DNA from 3 places in the Quatrionicoccus australiensis genome. Region 3 is predicted to be linked to each of the others. Evidence: predicted binding sites of a transcription regulator. Region 3 holds the regulator's gene; each other region holds the start of a gene.

Region 1 (2,266 bases), 110 kb from region 3:
CACCCCGATACAGCTCGGTGTGCCCTTTTTGCCGGCCGAAACCCTTCACTTCAGTGACCGTGATGCCTTGCACGCCAATGGCGGAAAGCGCCTCACGCACTTCGTCAAGCTTGAACGGCTTGATGATGGCGGTAACGAATTTCATGAGTAGTTCCTCACAAGGGTTGATATTGGTTGCTTCCCCGCCAGCGCCGGCCGGGTCACCGGCGGGGAAGTTTTAAAGCGGATTAGAAAGTCTTGGTGATCGAGGCAGCAAGAACCTGCTTGCCGGCATTCTTGCCAGAGAAGTTGTAGTCGCCGTTCAGAAGCTTATGATCGGCATCGGTCGCGGTGTAAGCCAGACCAACCACAGCGAAGCCAAAGTCCTTGGTCACGCCCAGCTTGATGTCGTTGTAGCTGGCAAAACTGTTGTTCTTGACGTTCTGATGGCCAATGTGGGCGATCACATTCAGGGTTTCATCGATCGGATAGGTCATGGTCAGGTCGATGTAATCACTGCCCTTACTCTTGTTTTCGCTGCTCGTACCGCCCCAGCCGATGAAGCTGGTCAGTGCGCGGTTGTACTTCAGGGTGAAGTACTTCCAGGAGCCGGAAATGTAGGCTTCGGTCGTGTTGGCAGTAACCAATGCACCTGTGCTGGTAGTGAAATCACCCGGGTAGAAATAGCGAATGGCACCAACGTCATAGCTGAAGTCACCGATCGCGCCCTTGTACCCAGCGTAGAGGTCGAGTTCGATGTTGTTGTCTTTTTGATAGACGAAATCGCGACGATTCACCCATTCAATGGAAGAAGCCCAGGTACCGACATAAATACCGCTCGAGTGAGCATAATCGACACCACCCTGGATGGCGGGCTGATGCTGGCTCTGCGTAATACCGCGGAAAACGTAGTTGGTCACGGCGCCGATGTTGGCGGTGAAGGTATGCTCGGCCGGGGCAGCGGCTTCTTCAGCGAAAGCCGGAGCGGCGAAAGCACCAACCAGTGCCAGAGCGATCAGGGATTTTTTCATTATTTCTCTCCTACAGTACAGTTTGAATAGCATTGAATAAAAGATGTGCCGAACAGAAATAGCACGAGGCGTGCCAGGTGATTTTCTCAATAAAAATCATGCATTTGCAACTGGCATCAGGGAATCAGCACCAAGTTGACGCACCAAATTCGTGCGGTTACAGATTGTCACGCACCACATACGAGCGGCATTCCAAAATGAGTGCAACATGCGCTGTGATAAACTGGGATTCTACGGAGGAAAGTCATGCTAGACCCCAAAACCCTTGAAGATTTCGGCGCCAAAATCAGCGCGCTGCTCGCCAATTCACCCGCCCGGGATATTGAAAAGAATGCCAAGGCCGTAATCAGTGGCCTGCTCGGCAAGCTGGACCTGGTGACCCGCGAAGAGTTCGATGTGCAGGCCCAGGTGCTGGCCCGGACCCGCGAAAAGCTGAAAGAACTGGAAGCCCGCATCGAAGCGCTGGAAAAGGCAGGTCAGGCTTAAGACATGGCACTGGCCGTCGCTCACAGTCGCGGACTTGACGGCCTCAACGCACCTCCGGTTCTGGTCGAGGTGCATATTGCCAGCGGCCTGCCCAGCTTCACGCTGGTCGGCCTGCCCGATACCGAAGTCAAGGAAGCGCGCGACCGCGTGCGCGCCGCCATTCTCAATTCTGGCTTCGAGTTTCCCGCCAAGCGCATCACTGTCAATCTCGCACCAGCCGACCTGCCCAAGGAGTCCGGGCGTTTCGACCTGCCGATCGCACTGGGCATTCTCGCGGCAAGCGGTCAAGCCCCCGCCAAGGTACTGGCCGATCATGAGTTTGCCGGCGAGTTGTCGCTCTCCGGCGAACTGCGTCCGATTCGCGGCGCGCTGGCCATGGCCCTGCAGACCGCCGGCAATGGCAAGGCTTTCATCCTGCCCGAGGCAAGCGCCCGGGAAGCAGCCCTGACCGGGGCCGACAATATTCTTGCCGCCAACTCCCTGCTCGAAGTCTGTGCCCATCTGGCCGGGCAGCAAATGCTCGCGGCAGCACCAGCGGTCGACAGTGAAAAACCGCCGGTTTTCCCCGACCTTGCCGAGGTCCGCGGCCAACATCAGGCCAAGCGCGCGCTCGAAGTTGCGGCGGCCGGCGGCCATTCCCTGATGATGATCGGCCCGCCCGGCTCCGGCAAATCCATGCTCGCGGCCCGCCTGCCCGGCCTGATGCCGCCGCTGGAGATTGAAGCGGCACGCGCTTCGGCGGCCGTGCTGTCGCTGGCCGGGCAGTTTCG
Region 2 (2,266 bases), 1.1 Mb from region 3:
ATGGCGTTATCGACCAGGGCCTTGAACAGCATGCGCAATTGCAGTGGACGGCCGATGATCGGCGGCAAGGTCGCGGCCGGTTGCCAGTCGACGATGACGCCCGCGGCAAGCAGGCGCGGCGTGCAGATTTCGAGGACGTCGCGCAGGATTTCGTTGATGTTGATGCGCACGGCGATTTCCTGCGGGCTTTGCGGGATGACCTGGCGCAGCATTTCCATGTGTTCGCGGCTGGCGGCCAGGGCCTGCTGCAGCACGCCGGCGCTGGCCGGGTCGCGGCGTTGCAGCACGGAAGCAGCCGAGGCCATGACATTCATCGGTTCTTCGAGACGGAAGATGGCGGCCGAGAGGCCTTCGCGGATCGCCGCGGTGCGCTCCTCGTCGGCCAGCACGGCCTGGAGCACGGCGGCGCGCGCCTTTTCCTGCTCTTCGCGCAGGGAGGTGATGTCGGAAATGACCAGCAGCAGGCCCGGCTTGCCGCCGGTGTGGAGATAGCTGTCGGCTTCGTCGCCGTGCATCTCGATCACCGATGAGCTGACCGACAGCCAGCGCGGGCGGCCGGCGGCACGGTCGATACGCGCTTCGCGGCTGACAAAGCCGCATTTGCCGGGGGCGCTGGCCAGGCTTCCCAGCCAGTTCGGCATCACGCTGTCGAGCAGGGTGTGGGCCGGCTCCTTGACGCGCAGGTCGCTGACCAGCTTCTTGTATTCCTGGTTGTCGAGAATGACACGACCTTTCTGGTCGAGCAGGGCAAAAGCCATCGGAGCGGAATCGACGACCGATTCGATCAGTTGCTTCTGGTTGAGCACCATGCTTTCCAGGCGGCGCATCTCGGTGATGTCGCGGTGCATGCCGAGGAAGTGCGTGGTCTTGCCCTTGCTGTCCACGACCGGCGAGATGTGCAGTTCGGCGAGATAGCGTTCGCCGCCTTTCCTGACATTGAGCAGCTTGCCGGTCCACGGCCGCTGGGCGGCCAATTCGCCCCACATCGACTTGTACAGCTCGGGCGGGGTGGTGTGATTGGAGAGTACGGACTCGTTCTGGCCGATGATTTCGTCGGGGGTGTAGCCGGTGACGCGGGCAAAGGCTTCGTTGGCGAAGAGGATGTTGGCCTTGGGATCGGTGATCGAAATCGCCAGATCCGCCTGGTCGACCGCCTGGCGATAGGCCTCGGGCGGCAGTTCCGTCTTTTGCGCGTTGGGTGCCTGGGCACTGGGGACAGCCGACATGGTCATGCTCCTGATTAGTACGTTTGGTCTGGTCGTATGGGTGTTTGCTCCGTAATAAGCAGGTTCCGTGCCGCTCGCTGCAGGTCGTGGCGAAGGCGGCTTGCCGTCAGGCTTGCGGAGCAAATGCGACGAAATTCGTGTCGTCTTTGCGACATTGCCACTTCTGTGGTTTTGCCCTGTTTTGGTGCGTTGACCGCAAAATCGTGCATCGACGCGGGTTTGCGGGCGGTGCTGGCGATTTGGCACGTCTTGTGCAGAGAGGCAGGCGGTAAAACTGGAATCCGAAAGCCATGAGCGAATTTATTCTCCTGTTAATTTCCACCGCGCTGGTCAATAACGTCGTGTTGATCAAGTTCCTTGGCCTCTGTCCGGTCATGGGCGTCTCGAAAAGTGTCGATAGCGCGCTCGGCATGGGCCTGGCGACGACCTTCGTCATCATGCTCGCCACCGCTGCTTCCTGGATGCTCGATGCCTGGCTGCTGACGCCGCTCGGCCTGGGTTACCTGCGCATCCTGACCTTCATTCTGGTCATTGCCTCGGTCGTCCAATTCACCGAGATGTTCATCAAGAAAACCAGTCCCGGTCTCTACCAGTCGCTCGGCATCTACCTGCCGCTGATCACCACCAATTGCGCCGTGCTCGGTATTGCGCTGCTCAACGTGCAGCAGGAGTTCAGCCTGTTCAAGAGCCTGCTCTACGGTTTCGGTTCGGCGCTCGGCTTCACCATCGTGCTGCTGATTTTCGCCGGTCTGCGCGAACGCGTCGCCCTGGCCCGTGTGCCCGGCGCCTTCGTCGGGGCGCCCATCGCCTTCGTCACCATCAGCCTGCTGGCGCTCGCCTTCATGGGCTTCTCCGGCCTGAACGTCTAAGGGAGATCACAATGATTGTTGCCATTCTCAGCCTGACCCTGCTTGGTGCCGCTTTTGGCATCCTGCTCGGCATCGCCAACAAGTTCCTGCGCGTCGAGGGGAATCCGGTGGTCGAGGAACTGCTCGCCCTGATGCCCGGCTCCAACTGCGGTCAATGCGGCTTCCCGGGAT
Region 3 (2,266 bases):
AGTCGTCAGGCGCATGAAAGCGCCGGAAGCCTGTTTGAGACCCTTGATACGGCCATGCGGAATGGCAATGCCCTGACCGAGGCCGGTCGAGCCGAGTTTTTCACGGGCGAACAGACTGTCGAAAATAACCGAGCGAGCGAGTCCGAGATGACTCTCGAAAAGCATGCCGGCCTGTTCGAACACCCGTTTTTTGCTGCTGGCATCAAGGTCGAGAAGAACCTGCGAAGCCGGCAGAATATTCGTTAGGGGGTTGTTCATAGGGGATTTGAAAACCAGGGCCGCAGCACAAGTGCCGCGGCCGGTCGGCTATTAGTCAGCCATGTGGTGTACAGGCTTGTCACCGCGATGGTGATCCTGGACCTTTTGCTTGTACTTCTGAACCTGACGGTCCAGCTTGTCAAACAGCGCATCGATGGCGGCGTAGAGGTCATCGCCGTTCTCTTCAACGTGAATGTCCTTGCCCGGCACATGCAACGTCACTTCAGCCTTCTGCTTGAGCTTCTCTACGGACAGAACCACGTTAACACCGGTGACTTTGTCAAAATGGCGAACGACGGGATCGAGCTTGTTCTCGACGTATTCGCGCAATGCCGGGGTTACTTCGATGTGGTGACCAGCGATCTGCAGATTCATTTTTTCTCCTCTCTCTACAGGGTCTTGCGTAAATTGACCGGCGGGATGTTGAGTGACTCGCGATATTTGGCTACCGTGCGTCGGGCTACAACAATTCCCTGCTGGCCTAGTATTTCGGATAATTGACTATCCGACAAGGGCTTCTTGCCATCCTCGGCACTGATCAATTGCTTGATCAGGGCGCGAATGGCGGTGGCAGAACAGGCACCACCGGTATCGGTGGACACATGACTGCCGAAAAAGTATTTCAATTCAAAGATGCCGCGCGGCGTCGCCATGTATTTCTGGCTGGTGACGCGCGAGACGGTCGACTCGTGCAAACCGAGAATATCGGCGATTTCGCGCAGGACCAACGGCCGCATGGCGACTTCACCATGTTCGAAAAACTGGCGCTGACGATCGACAATGGCCTGCGTCACGCGGTGGATGGTCTCGAAACGCTGCTGCACGTTCTTGATCAGCCAGCGTGCTTCCTGCAACTGGCCGGTCAGGTTGCCATTGCCGCGCCGCTGTCTCGACAGAATCTCGGCATACAGACGGTTGATGCGCAGGCGCGGGTAGGCATCCGGATTGATGTAGGCGGTCCATTTGCCCTTGAGCTTCCTGACCATTACGTCCGGCGTGATGTAGCGCGCCTCGGTCTGCGAGAAACGCGCCCCCGGCCGCGGATTGAGGCTGACGATCAGGGATTGTGCCGCCTTCAGTTCATCGTCGTCACAGGCGGTCAACCGGCGAATTTTGGCAAAATCGCGCGCCGCGAGCAGTTCCAGATGCTTCTCGACGATCGCCAGGGCAAGCGCCTGTACTTCGTCGGCCGGCATCGCTTTCAATTGCAGCGCCAGGCATTCGCTGGGGCTGCGCGCGCCGATCCCGGTCGGATCGAAATGCTGGATGTGGTGCAGGGCGATTTCCAGCTCTTCGAGCTCGATCTCGTATTCCGGCGGCAGGGTTTCCCACAGCTCCTCAAGCGTGGCCGAGAGATAGCCGTCATCGTCCAGCGCTTCGATCAGGAAACGGACCAGGCTGCGATCGCGTTCGCTGAGCTGGGTCATGCCCAGCTGCCAGCCGAGATGTTCGCGCAGGCTGGTGGCGGCCGAATGGATGTCGCGTGAATCGCTGTCGTCGTCTTCATCACGCCCGGCACCGGTAAAGGTCCCGGCATCGGAAGCCCAGCGATCATCATCGACTTCGGAAGGTGCGCTCGGCACTTCCTGCTCGCGTTCCTCGCGCGGATCACGTTCGCGCTCTTCAGTCGGTTCGCTGCGCGTCGTTTCGTTGGCCGGTGAATCGAATTGCTGCGCCGCCCCAAAGGATTCCGTACCGGCCTCGTCCTCGCGCTCCAGCATCGGATTTTCCAGCAGGTAACGCTCGATTTCCTGCTGCATCTCGACCGTCGACAACTGCAATAGCTTGATCGACTGCTGCAACTGAGGCGTCAGTGCCAGATGCTGGGATAGTTTTAGTTGGAGAGCTGGCTTCATCGGTTCGGGTTGGGGTGCAGCCTAACGGTCAGAGCTTGAAATGCTCGCCGAGATAAACCTTGCGGACGCTTTCATTATCAACGATTTCGTCCGGCCGTCCAGACGCGAGAACGCGTCCGGCGTTAATAATATAGGCGTGATCGCAGATACCG

What was found. The regulator sigma-54, encoded in region 3, starts transcription at its own class of promoters, with help from an activator protein. The targets are predictions, from matches to a motif close to TGGCACGCTTNCTGCTNA.
Region 1: the regulator sigma-54 is predicted to act here: its motif matches at 1,069-1,086, upstream of KI612_RS00230 (TorF family putative porin).
Region 2: the regulator sigma-54 is predicted to act here: its motif matches at 1,282-1,299, upstream of nifL (nitrogen fixation negative regulator NifL).

Annotation. Positions count from the first base shown of each region.
Region 1 covers NZ_CP075188.1:52,580-54,845, reverse strand. Annotated here, with positions in the region: gene glnK (P-II family nitrogen regulator) at 1-145, opposite strand, end outside; gene KI612_RS00230 (TorF family putative porin) at 228-1,010, opposite strand; gene KI612_RS00225 (accessory factor UbiK family protein) at 1,257-1,496, shown strand; gene KI612_RS00220 (YifB family Mg chelatase-like AAA ATPase) at 1,500-2,266, shown strand, end outside.
Region 2 covers NZ_CP075188.1:1,070,983-1,073,248, forward strand. Annotated here, with positions in the region: gene nifL (nitrogen fixation negative regulator NifL) at 1-1,226, opposite strand, end outside; gene rsxA (electron transport complex subunit RsxA) at 1,517-2,095, shown strand; gene KI612_RS05225 (RnfABCDGE type electron transport complex subunit B) at 2,107-2,266, shown strand, end outside.
Region 3 covers NZ_CP075188.1:4,117,612-4,119,877, forward strand. Annotated here, with positions in the region: gene ptsN (PTS IIA-like nitrogen regulatory protein PtsN) at 1-258, opposite strand, end outside; gene hpf (ribosome hibernation-promoting factor, HPF/YfiA family) at 310-633, opposite strand; gene KI612_RS19520 (RNA polymerase factor sigma-54) at 648-2,114, opposite strand; gene lptB (LPS export ABC transporter ATP-binding protein) at 2,143-2,266, opposite strand, start outside.